4 regions of the Maricaulis sp. ABE4_448 genome follow, and region 1 is predicted to be linked to each of the others. Evidence: predicted binding sites of a transcription regulator. Region 1 holds the regulator's gene; each other region holds the start of a gene.
The links. Region 1 encodes LexA, which represses DNA repair genes until DNA is damaged. Its sites were predicted from a motif close to ATGTTCCNCTTGTGTTCC; they were not measured.
Positions count from the first base shown of each region.

Region 2: recA (recombinase RecA) is a predicted target of LexA. The motif match lies at 1,968-1,985, and genes of this name have one in related genera.
Region 3: ACXAJV_RS05255 (ATP-dependent helicase) is a predicted target of LexA. The motif match lies at 1,979-1,996, and genes of this name have one in related genera.
Region 4: rdgB (RdgB/HAM1 family non-canonical purine NTP pyrophosphatase) is a predicted target of LexA. The motif match lies at 1,864-1,881, and genes of this name have one in related genera.

Region 1 covers NZ_JBSWXX010000003.1:422,290-425,683, forward strand. Annotated here, with positions in the region: gene ACXAJV_RS11050 (ComEC/Rec2 family competence protein) at 1-1,900, shown strand, start outside; gene lexA (transcriptional repressor LexA) at 1,974-2,669, opposite strand; gene trpC (indole-3-glycerol phosphate synthase TrpC) at 2,763-3,394, opposite strand, start outside.
Region 2 covers NZ_JBSWXX010000001.1:1,215,245-1,218,638, forward strand. Annotated here, with positions in the region: gene ACXAJV_RS05925 (DUF5694 domain-containing protein) at 1-516, shown strand, start outside; gene mltF (membrane-bound lytic murein transglycosylase MltF) at 523-1,893, opposite strand; gene recA (recombinase RecA) at 2,055-3,131, shown strand; gene alaS (alanine--tRNA ligase) at 3,374-3,394, shown strand, end outside.
Region 3 covers NZ_JBSWXX010000001.1:1,090,041-1,093,434, reverse strand. Annotated here, with positions in the region: gene ACXAJV_RS05270 (chloride channel protein) at 1-675, shown strand, start outside; gene ACXAJV_RS05265 (hypothetical protein) at 762-1,271, shown strand; gene ACXAJV_RS05260 (bacteriohemerythrin) at 1,394-1,801, shown strand; gene ACXAJV_RS05255 (ATP-dependent helicase) at 2,080-3,394, shown strand, end outside.
Region 4 covers NZ_JBSWXX010000001.1:205,550-208,943, reverse strand. Annotated here, with positions in the region: gene ACXAJV_RS01095 (penicillin-binding protein activator) at 1-59, shown strand, start outside; gene hemW (radical SAM family heme chaperone HemW) at 56-1,219, opposite strand; gene rdgB (RdgB/HAM1 family non-canonical purine NTP pyrophosphatase) at 1,216-1,812, opposite strand; gene ACXAJV_RS01080 (DUF2975 domain-containing protein) at 2,192-2,740, shown strand; gene ACXAJV_RS01075 (helix-turn-helix domain-containing protein) at 2,754-2,990, shown strand; gene ACXAJV_RS01070 (alpha/beta hydrolase) at 3,292-3,394, shown strand, end outside.

The sequences.
Region 1 (3,394 bases):
GCGTGGCCCGGACCGGTTCCGGCGTTTCGCCTTGCTGACGGCCGTTTTCGCCGCGGGGCTTCTGGCGGGGCAGATGCGGACCGAAGCGCGGATCGCCGGCGCGGCGGTCATTCCCGCGATCGATACGCGTAACGATGTGGTGCCGCTCACCGGCTGGCTTGGCGCGATCGAGCGCAGCGGCAGCGGCCGGCAAAGGCTGGTGATCCGGGTTCCGGCCACGGATGAGAGGTCTGGCTATTCCGTGCGGGTGCTGGGCGAGCCGGGGGAATTGCGGCCCGGCGACCCGGTTTCGTTGGAGGCGGTGCTGTCGCCGCCGCGGCCGGCCGCGATTCCGGGCGGCTATGATTTTGCCTTTCATGCTTTCTTCGCCCGTATCGCGGGAACCGGATACGCCGTTGCACCGGCGCAGCCAGGGCCGCAGATCGAACAGGAGCGGGTCCGGCGTTGGATCGCGCAACTGCGCTGGCGGATGGCCGAACGCATTGCGCAACAGCTTCCCGGACGCTCGGCCGCGCTCGCGGCAGCGCTTCTGACCGGCGACCGTTCGCGGCTGGACCCGGCCGATGTCGACGCCCTGCGCAATGCGGGGCTGGGGCATATGCTGGCGATTTCCGGCATGCATATGGGACTGTTCGCCGGCGGTGTCTTCTTTGCCGTGCGCATGATGGCGGCCGGGCTGGGCGGCTGGTCTCGGCGTCACGATCCTGCCGTTCCGGCGGCCCTGGCGGCGCTGGCCGCCGCGGCGATGTATCTCGCCGTGTCGGGCGGGGCCATCCCGACCCAGCGCGCCTTCATCATGACGGTCTCGGCGCTGGGCGCGCTTCTGGCCCGGCGCCGGGTGCTCTCCTTCCACACGCTGGCCATCGCCATGACGGCCGTTCTCCTCCTGACGCCGGAAGCCGTGGTCACGCCAGGGTTCCAGATGTCCTTTGCCGCCGTGGCTGCCTTGATCGCTGCGGCGCAGGTCTGGCAGGCGAAGCGGCCGCCGCCCGCGCCGCTCGATCCGGGCCGGGGCCTGCGGCAATTTTTCGGCGGGCTGGGCATGACCAGCCTGGTCGCCGGTGTCGCGACATCGGGCTTTGCCGCTTTTCACTTTCACCGCGTCGCGGCCTGGGGGCTGGTCGGCAATCTTATCGTCATGCCGGTCTTCACCCTGCTGGTGATGCCGGCCGGTGTGCTGGCGCTGTTCCTGATGCCGCTGGGCCTGGACGGTGTGCCGCTGGCTGTCATGGGATTCGGGCTCGACCTGGTTCTGACGCTGGCCCACATGGTGGCGGACTGGCCGGGTGCGGAGCGCGCGATACCGTCCGCGCCGGGATGGGTGCTGGCGCTCTATGGCTGCGGATTTGCCATTGCCTGTGCCGCGCGGGGGCTGTGGCGGGCGCCGGGGATCGGTGTGATGCTGGTCACGATCGCGATCTGGGCGAGCGGGCCTCGTCCGGATCTCTTCGTAACGCGTGACGGCGTCGTGCTGGCTCAGGGGGATGAGGCGGAGGGCTGGGCGGTCAGCGACCGCCGGCGCAGCCGTTTTCCGGTTCGGGTCTTCCTGGAGGCCGAGGGGGAGCACGAGCGGCCGGTCCGCCTGACGCTGGCTTGCGACGATACAGGATGCACCGGCCGCACAGCGGGAGGGACCGTGTTCGCGCTGCTCGAGGGATTGGAGAGCCTGGCAGAGGATTGCCGGTTGGCGGGGCTGATCGTGACGCGGGTGCGCATTCCGGACCACCGGATCCGCACCTGTGCCGCCCGTGTGATCGACGGTAGTGTGTTGGCAAGGCAGGGCGGGGCACTGATCCGGGAAGCGGCGAGCGGTGAGCTCGTCATCAACCATGTCCTGCCGCGCGATACGCGCTCGCCCTGGCACACACGCCGGACGACCCGTCCGGATCGCTTCAGATAGATCGGATCAATTCAGGCAAGGCAGAGGGGCGGCACCCGAACGGCAGATTGCCTCCGGTACAGGCGCTGGCCCGTCAGTGATACTTGCGGATCAGGCCGACCAGCAGGCCCTGTACCTTGACCCGGTCGGGGCCGAAGATCCGGGTCTCGTATTCCGGATTGGCCGCTTCCAGCGCGATCGAGCCGCCCTTCTTGCGCAGGCGCTTCAGCGTGGCTTCCTCGTCATCCACCAGCGCCACGACGATGTCTCCGGTATTGGCGGATTCGCAGCGGCGGATCAGCACGGTGTCGCCATCGAGAATGCCGGCTTCGATCATCGAATCGCCTTTGACCTCGAGCGCGAAATGCTCCCCGCCGCGGATCATGTCCGCCGGGATGGGCAGGCGGTCGGTCTCGTGCTGGATCGCGGAGATTGGCACGCCGGCGGCGATGCGTCCGAGCACCGGGATCTCCACCGTAGTTTCACGTTCGCTGTCTTCCGGCTTGTTGAAATTGGCGCGCACGACATTGGGGCCAAGATCGCCCGGCGGCACCGGCGCCTTGGCGCTGGCGGCGGATTCGGGGAGTTTGAGCACTTCCAGGGCGCGGGCCCGGTGCGGCAGGCGCCGGATGAAACCGCGCTCTTCCAACGCCGTGATCAGCCGGTGCACACCCGATTTCGAGGCCAGCTGCAGGGCAGCCTTCATCTCGTCGAAGGAGGGCGACACGCCCGTTTCCTTGATCCGCTTGTGGATAAAGAGCAGGAGTTCGTTCTGTTTCCGGGTCAGCACGACAGGCCCTCGTCTGGACGAATCCCGACACGATTCACGCCGGGAACAAATCAGGAATTCTGCCGTTTGTTCTATAAGTGTTCCTCAGGCGCGTCAAGCGCCGCCCGGCGGCGTCATGAGCGCACGCGTCGCGGCCGTGACATCCTCCTGACGCATCAGGCTCTCGCCGACCAGGAGCGCCCGGGCGCCGGCCCGCTGCAGACGGCGGGCGTCCCCGGCCGTGAAAATCCCGCTTTCGCCAACCAGGAAACGGCCGGAGCCGACATGTGGGGCGAGGCGTTCGAAGGTTTCCAGCGAGGTCTCGAATGTGCGCAGATTGCGGTTATTGATGCCGACCAGCGGCGCGTTTAGATCGAGGGCGCGCTCCATCTCAGCATCGTCATGGACCTCGACGAGGACATCCATGCCCCAGCGTTCGGCCTCGTCGGAGAGGCGCCGGGCCGTGTCATCGTCGACGGCGGCGAGAATCACCAAAATCGCGTCCGCGCCCAGCATGCGCGCTTCGGCGACCTGGTAGGTGTCGTACAAGAAATCCTTGCGCAGGGCGGGCAGGGCGGCGGCATCACGGGCGGCGCCGAGAAAGACGTCGGCGCCCTGGAAGCTGGGCCCGTCGGTGAGGACGGACAGGCAGGCTGCACCGCCCGCTTCATAGGCGCGAGCGAGGGCGGGCGGATCGAAGTCGGCACGAATCAGCCCCTTGGAGGGGCTGGCCTTCTTGATCTCGG
Region 2 (3,394 bases), on a different contig from region 1:
ATGGGGCTGGACCGGGTTGCGCCGATCGATGCGGATCATCGCTTCATGGCCTATGAGGACCTGCTGCTCGCCTACCAGCAGCTGGCGGGATCGGAGCCGGATCCGCATCTTGCCGGCGTCGAGGCGGCGAGCAATGCGCTCGGACGCGGCTTCACGGCCGAGACCGAGGCGCGGCAGGCGGCGCACACGGTCGGCGAAGTGCTGGCCTGGATGAATACCGACGCGGCGCTCGACGCCAACCAGGATTTCTATCTCGCCTATAAGATCCGGCTCTGGGAAGCTGACGGCAGTCCCGCCGGTGCCTATACGGTGGGCAATTGGTACACGCGCAACCTCCTGATGCTGCAGAATCTGCTCTACGAGCTGGAGGGCCGCGACGACCAGCGTGTGCTGTTGATCGTCGGCCAGGGCCATGCCGCGATCCTGCGTGAGCTGGTGGCGGCTTCGCCCTGGCTGACACTGGTCGACCCGCTCGACTACCTGCCGGCTGTGCCGCCCGCGCCGGCTGCAGAGTAGGGGGGTCTAGATCCCCTGGGCGTCCAGCAGGGCGCGGTACTCGCGCACCTTCTCCACATAGCGCACGGGCTCGTGGCCGCGGGCATAGCCATGGCGCAATGTCTCGTAATATCGCGGGTCCGAGAGCAGGGGGAGGGTGCGGGCGAGGTCGTCCCAGGAATTCTTGTCGCGCCCGAGCCGCTCGGCGAGGGCCCGCGCATCATACATGTGGCCCATGCCGACATTATAGGCGGCGAGGGCGAACCAGATCCGGTCCTCGCCTGTCACGCCGTCCGGGACGCGCTCGAAGAGATCGGCGAGATAGGCGGTCCCGCCGGCAATGCTCTGTTCGGGGTCGTTGCGGTCCTCGATACCCACCCGGCGGGCGGTCGACAGGGTCAGCATCATCAGACCGCGCACGCCTGTCGCGCTGACGGCATCCGGGTCCCAGTGGGATTCCTGATAGGCCTGCGCGGCCAGCAACTCCCATTCGAAGGGCAGTTCTGCGGCGGCCCGCTCGAAGGCCGGGCGGTATTGCGGCAGACGGCTCTGCACGCGGCGTACGAAGCGCGCCACATCGACATAGTCGAAAGCACCGAACCGGCCGAACCAGCGTTCGTCCAGATCGGCGAGCAGGCCGGTTTCGTGCGCCGAGGCGAACCACTCCGCCAGCGCCTCGTCCAGACCTTCGATACGGCCGGTATGGGCCCAGGCGAGCGGGCGTTCCTCGGTCAGCGTCATGGCGACATCGAGCTCGGGGTGCCTCCGGCGCGCGAAGTCCGCGAGATGACTGTCGGAGACGGTGCAGTCGAACGTGCCGCGGTCGACGCCTTCAAGAAGCGGCATGGCCGATCCGGCAGTCCGCGCGCTCCAGCGCACGCCTGGCTGCTGCCGCGCGAGGGTTTCCAGGGTTTCCTCATAGCTCGACCCGGCCAGCACGCGGATCGTGGTGCCGGGCAAAGCGTCCGGCGTGGTCGGCGCGCGCCCGCCGCGCCGACAGATCAGCTGCTCGGTGACGGACTTGTAGGCCGGGCCGAACGAGATCCGGGTCCGTCGTGCCGGCGTGACTGTGAGATTGGCCGCGGCGATATGGCCCTCGCCGGCGTCCAGGCTGTCGAACAGGCTGTCGATGTCCCGGCGCGGTTCGAACCGGGCGGTGACACCCAGACTGTCCGCGAAAGCCTGCGCCAGCTCGACCTCATATCCGGCCGGCGCCTCGCCACCGGGGTCGAAACTGGTCGGTCCGTCCAGCGTAAGCACAATCAGCTCGCCGCGGGCCTGGATATAGGCCAAAGAGATATCTTCCAGACCTTGCCGGTCCGGCGCGCACTGAACGAGGATGAGTCCGGCAATGACGGCCCGAACCGCCTTCGCCGCTGACAGAAACGGACGTCCCATAGTGCCGGACTGTAGCGCGAACGCGTCATTGTGCAATCCGGATATGCCTCTTTGTTCCGTTTTGTTAACCATAAGTGTTCTGCTTGTGTTCCCAGAACAAAGCTGGTACGTCTGACGTCGGTTGCCCGCACCCCGGGGGCGTGAAATAAGGGATGAAGGCTATGAGCAAGGGCGCGATTCGACTCGTGAAGGACGATAAAAACACCGACAAGCAGAAGGCCATCGAGGCCGCGCTGAGCCAGATCGACAAGGCTTTCGGCAAGGGCTCCGTGATGAAGCTCGGCCAGCGTCCGTCGATGGATATCGAAGCGATTTCCACCGGTTCGCTGGGGCTCGATATTGCCTTGGGCATTGGCGGTCTGCCGAAAGGCCGGATCATCGAGATCTACGGTCCGGAGAGCTCGGGCAAGACCACGCTCGCGCTGCACACCGTCGCCGAGGCCCAGAAGGCCGGCGGCGTGGCTGCTTTCGTTGACGCCGAACACGCGCTCGACCCGGTCTATGCCGGCAAGCTCGGCGTTGATGTCAGCGAGCTTCTGGTCTCCCAGCCGGACGCCGGCGAACAGGCGCTTGAGATCGCCGATACGCTGGTGCGCTCCGGTGCGGTCGACATTCTCGTGATCGACTCCGTGGCAGCGCTCACCCCGCGCGCCGAGCTGGAAGGCGAAATGGGCGACAGCCTGCCGGGTCTGCAGGCGCGCCTGATGAGCCAGGCGCTGCGCAAGCTGACCGGCTCGATTTCCAAATCGAAATGCCTGGTGATTTTCATCAACCAGATCCGCATGAAGATCGGTGTGATGTTCGGGTCTCCGGAAACCACGACCGGCGGCAATGCGCTGAAATTCTATTCTTCCGTGCGCCTCGACATCCGCCGGATCGGTGCGATCAAGAACCGCGACGAGGTGATCGGCAACCAGACCCGCGTCAAGGTTGTCAAGAACAAGGTCGCTCCGCCCTTCCGGGAGGTTGAGTTCGACATTCTTTATGGAGAAGGCATCTCCAAGATGGGTGAACTGCTGGATCTGGGTGTGAAGGGTGATGTGATCGAGAAGTCCGGGTCCTGGTATTCCTATAGTTCCGAACGCATCGGTCAGGGCCGCGAGAATGCGCGCCAGTTCCTGCTAGACAATCCGGACATTTCTGCCGAGATCGAGAAGAAGGTCCGGGCCAATGCCGGCCTGATCGCCGACGAGATGCTCACCGGCCCCGATGCCGATGATGAGGCTGCGGCCGGCTGATATTGGCCTGACGGGCGGAAGTCTGCGGGTGCCGGGCCGTCAGAGTTGGCGGAAACGCCGGAAAACGGCATGGACGGGCGCGGAACAGGCGCCAGCGACACACCGCTCCGGCAATCGCAGCTTGATTGTGAACGGGTGCTTGGCTAGGCCGGGCACCCGTTTCTATATGATATCCTGAAAAATCGGCGGGTTTGCGATCATCTCGGTCTCTCCCGCGCCCGCAACACGACGGACCGTAATCCATGGCCAGCCTTCGCGACATC
Region 3 (3,394 bases), on a different contig from region 1:
GGCGAATACGCCTTCCAGCAGCTTATCCTCTTCATCGTGCTGAAAACGGTGGCGACCGTGCTCTCGCTCGGCTTCCGCTTTGCCGGCGGCGTATTCTCGCCTTCCATGTATCTGGGTGCCATGCTGGGCGCCGCCTTCGGTATCGCACTCAGCGCCGTTCTGGGCGAACATACGGCCGGACCGGGATTCTTTGCCGTGATCGGCATGGGCGCAGTCTCCGGCGCCGTACTGGGCGCGCCGCTCTCGACCACGCTGATCGTGTTCGAGCTGACCACGAGCTACGAGGCTTCGGTCGCGGTACTGCTGGCCGTGTCACTGGCGACCGTGCTGTCACAATCGGCGCTGGGCGGCTCGCTGTTCCAGCTGCAGGTCCAGCGCAAGGGTTATGACCTCTCCGGTGGATCGAGCCGGCTGGTGCTGCAGACGATCCGTGTGCGTGACGTGCTGGTACCGCTGGACGATTGGGGCAAGTCGGAAATCCCCGACAAGACCTGCGTTTTCGAGGATGACACGCTGGGCCGGGCATTGGGCGTGCTGGATGCCGAACAGGTCGACGGTGCTGCTGTGCGCCAACGCACGGGCGAACAGGCCGTCATCGGCTGGATCGCCAAGGCCGACGCCCAGGCCGCCTATGCCCGCCGGCTCGCCGAAATCAGCGAGGAAGAACACCGTTAAGACAGTTTCGCCTGTCGCGCGAACCGGTTAGCGCTCTGGAAAGGATGTCCCGCTATGGTGGCAAAATGACACTGGGCGGGCTGCATATGACAACGCAGGACGGCACAGCCCTCGGCGCGGGCGTGCTGAGTGCGGATGCGCTTGCCGCCGCCAATATCAATCCCGTCACCGGTCTGGCCACGGACTATCTCAACCACTTCAACGAGGTGGTTATGCTGATGGAAATGCTGCCGGACATGCCCGATTGCGCCGGCGATGTGCTGGACTGGCAGCCGCTGGATTATTGCGGCCATTTCCGCCAGTCCGCCTTCAAGGACAAGGATCTGGCCATCCTCGCCTATGCTGCGGCACCGCGAGCCGTGCGCGCACATCTGGAAACGCTGATCCTGCAGATCGACAATGCCGTGATCGAGGCCCAGGACCGGTTGCGCAGCGGCACCGACGATGCGACCTGCCGGGCCGTCGCATCCCTAGCGACCGAAGAGATCAAACCGCTGATCGCAGCAGCCTCCGGCACGATCCATGGCCGCGAGGAAGGCGAGGACGACTTCGCCGACGAGACCGCCCAGGCCGACATCGACGCCCTGTTCGGCTGAACCGCAAAACTCGCCATCTCATATAATATTGACGCCCCCGCCGGTTTTGCCGCGCCGGATTAACCGTGCGTTGGCCGCCGGCGAGTCATAGCTCGGAGAAAGACAGACACCGGAGACCGACCATGCCGATCATGAACTGGGATGCCTCGCTCGATGTGGGCGTGGAATCGATGAATGACGACCACGGCCGGATCCTGGACCTGATGAACGCGATCCACGATCGCGCCGCCACCGGCGAGACGGGTGCCGCCATGACCGCGCTCGTCGACCAGCTGGCCCGCGTCACGCTCGCGCATTTCCGCGACGAGGAAGCCTATATGGCCAGCGTCAATTTCCCCGGCCTCGCCGCGCACAGGCTGATCCATGCCGACCTGCTGAAGACGTTCGCAGCGCATGCCGACACCATTCGCGCCAATGGCGGCCAGGTCCCGTCCGGCTTCCTCGATTTTCTCGGAACCTGGCTGGCAGATCACATTATGGGCACCGACATGGAATACGCGCCCACCATGCCGCTGAAAATGGCGGGGTAGCGGGATGGACTCACCCCCTTCGACCTCACCCGGCCCCAGGCCAGGCTCGGCCACTTCCCCCGCTTCGCAGGGGAAGCCTTGGATCAGGGCTCACCCCGCTTGCGGGGGAGCTGTCGGCGAAGCCGACTGAGGGGGCGATGCGCAGCACCGCAGAGCGCGCAGCGCGCACAAAGACCCCGAACAAAATACGAACAATTGCACATCCCGGTCTTGGGATTGCTCGCCAATCGGTCCAGACTGTCGCGCTATTGCGACTCGAAGGCGGCACCCAAGACACGATGTCCAACCTCTCCATTTCCGACATGGCGCGCCCGGCGCCGCCGACGCCCTATCTTGAAGGGCTGAACGCGCAGCAGCGCGCCGCGGTGGAAGCGCTGGACGGGCCGGTGCTGGTGCTGGCCGGGGCCGGCACGGGCAAGACGCGCGTGCTGACGACCCGCCTTGCCCACATCCTCGCCACTGGCCGCGCCCGGCCGTGGGAAATCCTCGCCGTCACCTTCACCAACAAGGCCGCGCGCGAGATGAAGGAACGGGTCGGTGCGATCATCGGCGAGGCGGTCGAAGGCGTGCCCTGGCTGGGCACCTTCCACTCCATCTCGGCCCAGATCCTGCGGCGCCATGCCGAACTGGTGGATCTCAAGTCCTCCTTCACCATCCTGGACACGGACGACCAGCTGCGCCTCTTGAAACAGATCATCCAGGCGGAAAATATCGACGAGAAACGCTGGACACCGCGCCATCTGGCCAGCCTGATCGATGGCTGGAAGAACCGGGGCCTCAAGCCCGAGCAGCTGGGCGAAGAGGATAAATGGTCCTTCGCCGAAGGCCGCGGCCAGGGTCTTTACACCATCTATCAGGAGCGCCTGCAGACCCTCAATTGCTGCGATTTCGGCGATCTCCTGCTGCACACGCTGCACATTTTCAAGGACAATCCGGACGTCCTGAAGACCTATCACGACAAGTTCCGCTACCTGCTCGTCGACGAGTACCAGGACACGAACGTCGCCCAGTATCTCTGGCTGCGGCTGCTGGCCCAGGGCACGGGCAATATCTGCTGCGTGGGCGATGACGACCAGTCGATCTATGGCTGGCGCGGCGCCGAGGTCGACAACATCCTGCGCTTCGAAAAGGACTTTCCGGGCGCTGAGGTGATCCGGCTGGAGCGCAATTACCGCTCGACCGCCCACATTCTGGGTGCCGCCTCGGGCCTGATCGCCGCCAACCGTTCGCGCCTGGGCAAGACACTGTGGACCGAGGACGAGGCCGGCGAGAAAGTCGCCGTACGCGGTATCTGGGACGGTGAGGCCGAGGCCCGCTATGTCGCCGAGGAGATCGAGAACTGGGTCTCCTCGGGCCGCGCCTATTCCGACAGCGCCGTGCTGGTGCGCGCCGCCTGGCAGATGCGCGCTTTTGAAGACCGTTTCATCATGCTGGGCCTGCCCTACAAGGTGATCGGCGGACCGCGCTTCTTCGAGCGCGCCGAGGTGCGCGATGCCCACGCCTATCTGCGCCTCGTCCGCTCGCCCGAGGACGATCTCGCCTTCGAGCGCATCGTCAACACGCCCAAGCGCGGCATCGGCGACACCACGGTGC
Region 4 (3,394 bases), on a different contig from region 1:
CCCGCGGCCTGCGCGAGATCGAACCCGCACCGCTGAGCTTCGAACCGCAGGCCTTCTAGGGTACAAGTTCGCCGGACACGCCGTCGGCCAGGAGACGGCCGGCGGCCGTCAGGCGTATCCGGGAACCGGCCTGGTCCACCATGCCCTGGCCCATCATGCGCGCCAGCCCGTCCGGGTCGGCCCCGCCGCCTGTGGTGGCGCGCAGATGATCGACCTCCAGCCCGTCCGCCAGCCGCATTCCCATCAGGATGCGTTCGGCGATCTCGTCCGCCACTGAAAGCGCCTCCTCGCCCGCAATGCCGGTACCGGTCTCTGCGACACGGCGGATATAGTCGGCCGGCCGCCGGGCGGCCTCTGTCGCCGCACGTCCGCCGGCGCTCGCCCGGCCGATCCGGCCATGAGCGCCCGGACCGATACCGATCCAGTCACCGCCTTCCCAGTAGAGCCGGTTATGCACCGACTGGTCGGCACGGCTGCGCGCATGATTGGAGATTTCATAGCCCTCAAACCCGGCCGCAGCGCACAGGCTTTCGGTCAGTTCGTAGAGGTCGGCGGCAAAGTCCGGCAGCGCGTCCAGCTGTTCGCCGCGGCCGGCGCGCTTTCCGAAAGCCGTACCCGGCTCGATGGTCAGCTGGTAGGGCGAGATATGCCCGGCACCGCTGGCCAGTGCCTCGCCCAGCTCGGCTGCCCAGTCGTCCGCCGTCTGGCCCGCGCGGGCATAAATCATGTCGAGCGAGACGCGGGTGAAGTCGCGCTGGGCTGCGTCGATCGCCCGGCGCGCCAGTGACGCGTCATGGTCGCGGCCGAGCGAGACCAGCGCCTTGTCGTCAAAGCTCTGCACGCCCAGCGACAGCCGGTTGATACCCGCCGAGGCCATGCCGGAAAATCCGTCGATATCCTTGGGATTGGCTTCCAGCCCGATTTCCGCGCCGCCGGCGAAGCCCCACAGACGCTCCGCCTCACCGATCACGGCGGCGAGCTGTTGCGGGGTCATCAAGGATGGCGTGCCGCCGCCGAAATGCAGGCTGGCGAGCGGCCGGGCACCGGTGCGGGCACGCCAGTGCGCCATATCGGCCAGCATCGCCGCCAGAAGCGCCTCGTCATCGCCCTTCGGCCGGTAGACGTTGAAATCGCAATAGGGGCAGATCCGGGCACAGTAGGGCCAGTGCACATACAGCCCCAGTGCATTGCCGAGGCCAGGGGCCGGCCCCTCGCTCACGATCCGAATTCCGCTGCGATCATCGCGGCCAGGGCCCGGGCACGATGGCTGAGGGCGCGCTTCTCTTCCGGCGCCATCTCGCCGAACGTCCGGCTCTCTCCGGCCGGGCAGAAGACCGGGTCATAGCCGAAACCGCCCGTGCCGCGTGGCGGCCAGACGATACTGCCGGTCACTTCACCGCGATAATGGCTGAGCGTTCCGTCGGGACGGGCGAGGGCAATCACGCTGACAAAACGCGCGGTGCGGTCGGCCGCCTCGCCAAGTTCGTCATGGACCCGCTGCATGGCCCGGCCGAAATCGCGCGGCTCGCCGGCCCAGCGGGCCGAATAGATGCCGGGTGCCCCGTCCAGCGCATCGACGGCCAGGCCGGAATCATCGGCCAGACAGGCGAGGCCCGTCGCCTCACAGGCGGCCTGTGCCTTCAGCGCAGCATTACCCTCGAATGTCGGCTCGGTTTCTTCGGGTTCAGGAAGATCGAGTTCGGCAGCGCTTTTCAGGACAATTCCACGGGGTGCGAGAATGTCCCGCAACTCCTTGATCTTGCCCGTATTATGGCTTGCAAGAACCCAGGTTTCACCGTCAGAAATCGCCATTATTCCGGTCCTCTTTTATCGCCTTTCGAAAAATTCATATCGAAAAACGATATTTTTCGCTTGCGCACCCGCCGCCTCTCGTTTATCGATAAACAACAAGGACGGGAGACACCGTCCCGCGTACCACGAATGACAACGGTAATTGGTCAGATTAAAGCAGAAAGGAAACAGTCAAATGGTCAGGTCCGGAAATTCGAGCATGCAGGTCATCGCGTCCATCGCGGTCAATGCCATGCTGCTGATCGCGGTTGCTGCCGGCGCGTTCTACGCGATTGCACCGGTTGCTGCATGATTGCTACTGACGGGTGAGGCCTGACGGGCGGACGCGCCGCTCACAGGCCTCATTCGCAAGCCGCATTGCCTATGGGAAGGGGCGGGCATGAAAACACTGGGCCAAGGATCGCTCGCATCCATTGTGAAGATCATCCTGGATGTCGTCTGGTATCTGGGCTGGGTCCTGCTGAGTTTCGCCGCGCTGGTCCTGCTGGCTGCCGCTGCCACGCTCGTCATGGATTTTCTCGGCTATTCGCCGGGTGTTGTCACAGAGCTTTTCCAGTCGATCCGCGAACACGGCTGGCTTTTCCCGCTGCTGGTCACCGAGATCATCGCCTTCATGATCGTGATCGACCGGCTGCGCCGCATTTCCTCGACCCTGATCGCGGGCGATCCCTTTGTGCCGGAAAACGCCGGACATCTGCGGGTCATTGCGATCGCCATCGGCGGCTACCAGGTTCTGCGTCACGTCACGCAGGGGGCCGTTGCGATGCTGCTGACGATCATGGATCAGCCCGTTCTGGGCGGTCTGGAACTCAAGGCGACGGCGAATATCGACCTGGGCGCCTGGTTCGCGGTGATCGCGCTGCTGGTACTGGCGGAGATCTTCCGCGAAGGTGCGAAAATGCGCCAAGAACAAAAACTCACGATTTAGGGAGGCGCCGCTTATGCCCATTCGCGTCACCCTGGACCGTATGCTCCTCGAGCGCCGCATGTCGCTGACCGAATTGTGCGACCGTGTCGGCATCACCATGGCCAACCTGTCCATCCTCAAGACAGGCAAGGCCAAGGCCGTGCGCTTCTCCACGCTGGAAGCGCTGTGCCGCGAACTCGACTGCCAGCCGGGCGACTTGCTGAGCTTCGATGATGATGAGGATGAAGACGGGCGCGACGCCGCCGAATAGGCGCGAAAACCCTGGCAGAACACGAAACTTCGCCGTCCCTCATACCGGCGAAGCAGACGGCGGGGGTGGGCCTGCACGGTAGACCCTCCCTCAAGAGGGGCCCTTCCCAAAGAGCCCGTGCGGGCCATTTCCAGCCCCCCAGCGCACTCCCGCCGTCTGTCTCTTACGCGGCTTCAAGCGAAGCCCGGGACGCAGAATAGCCCGCTGATCCCTCGTGACAAGCCGCACAACTTGAACACCACAGCCTGAAGCCGCATGATCCCGATGAAACGCGCCATGATTGATGCGCCGGAGGGATATGATGGACTCGACCATAGCGGTAGCCGGGCTGTTCTTGCTTATGCAATCAAATGCTTATCTGGCAGATCAACAGGTGTCGCTGACGCCGGACGGGGAAGACGGGT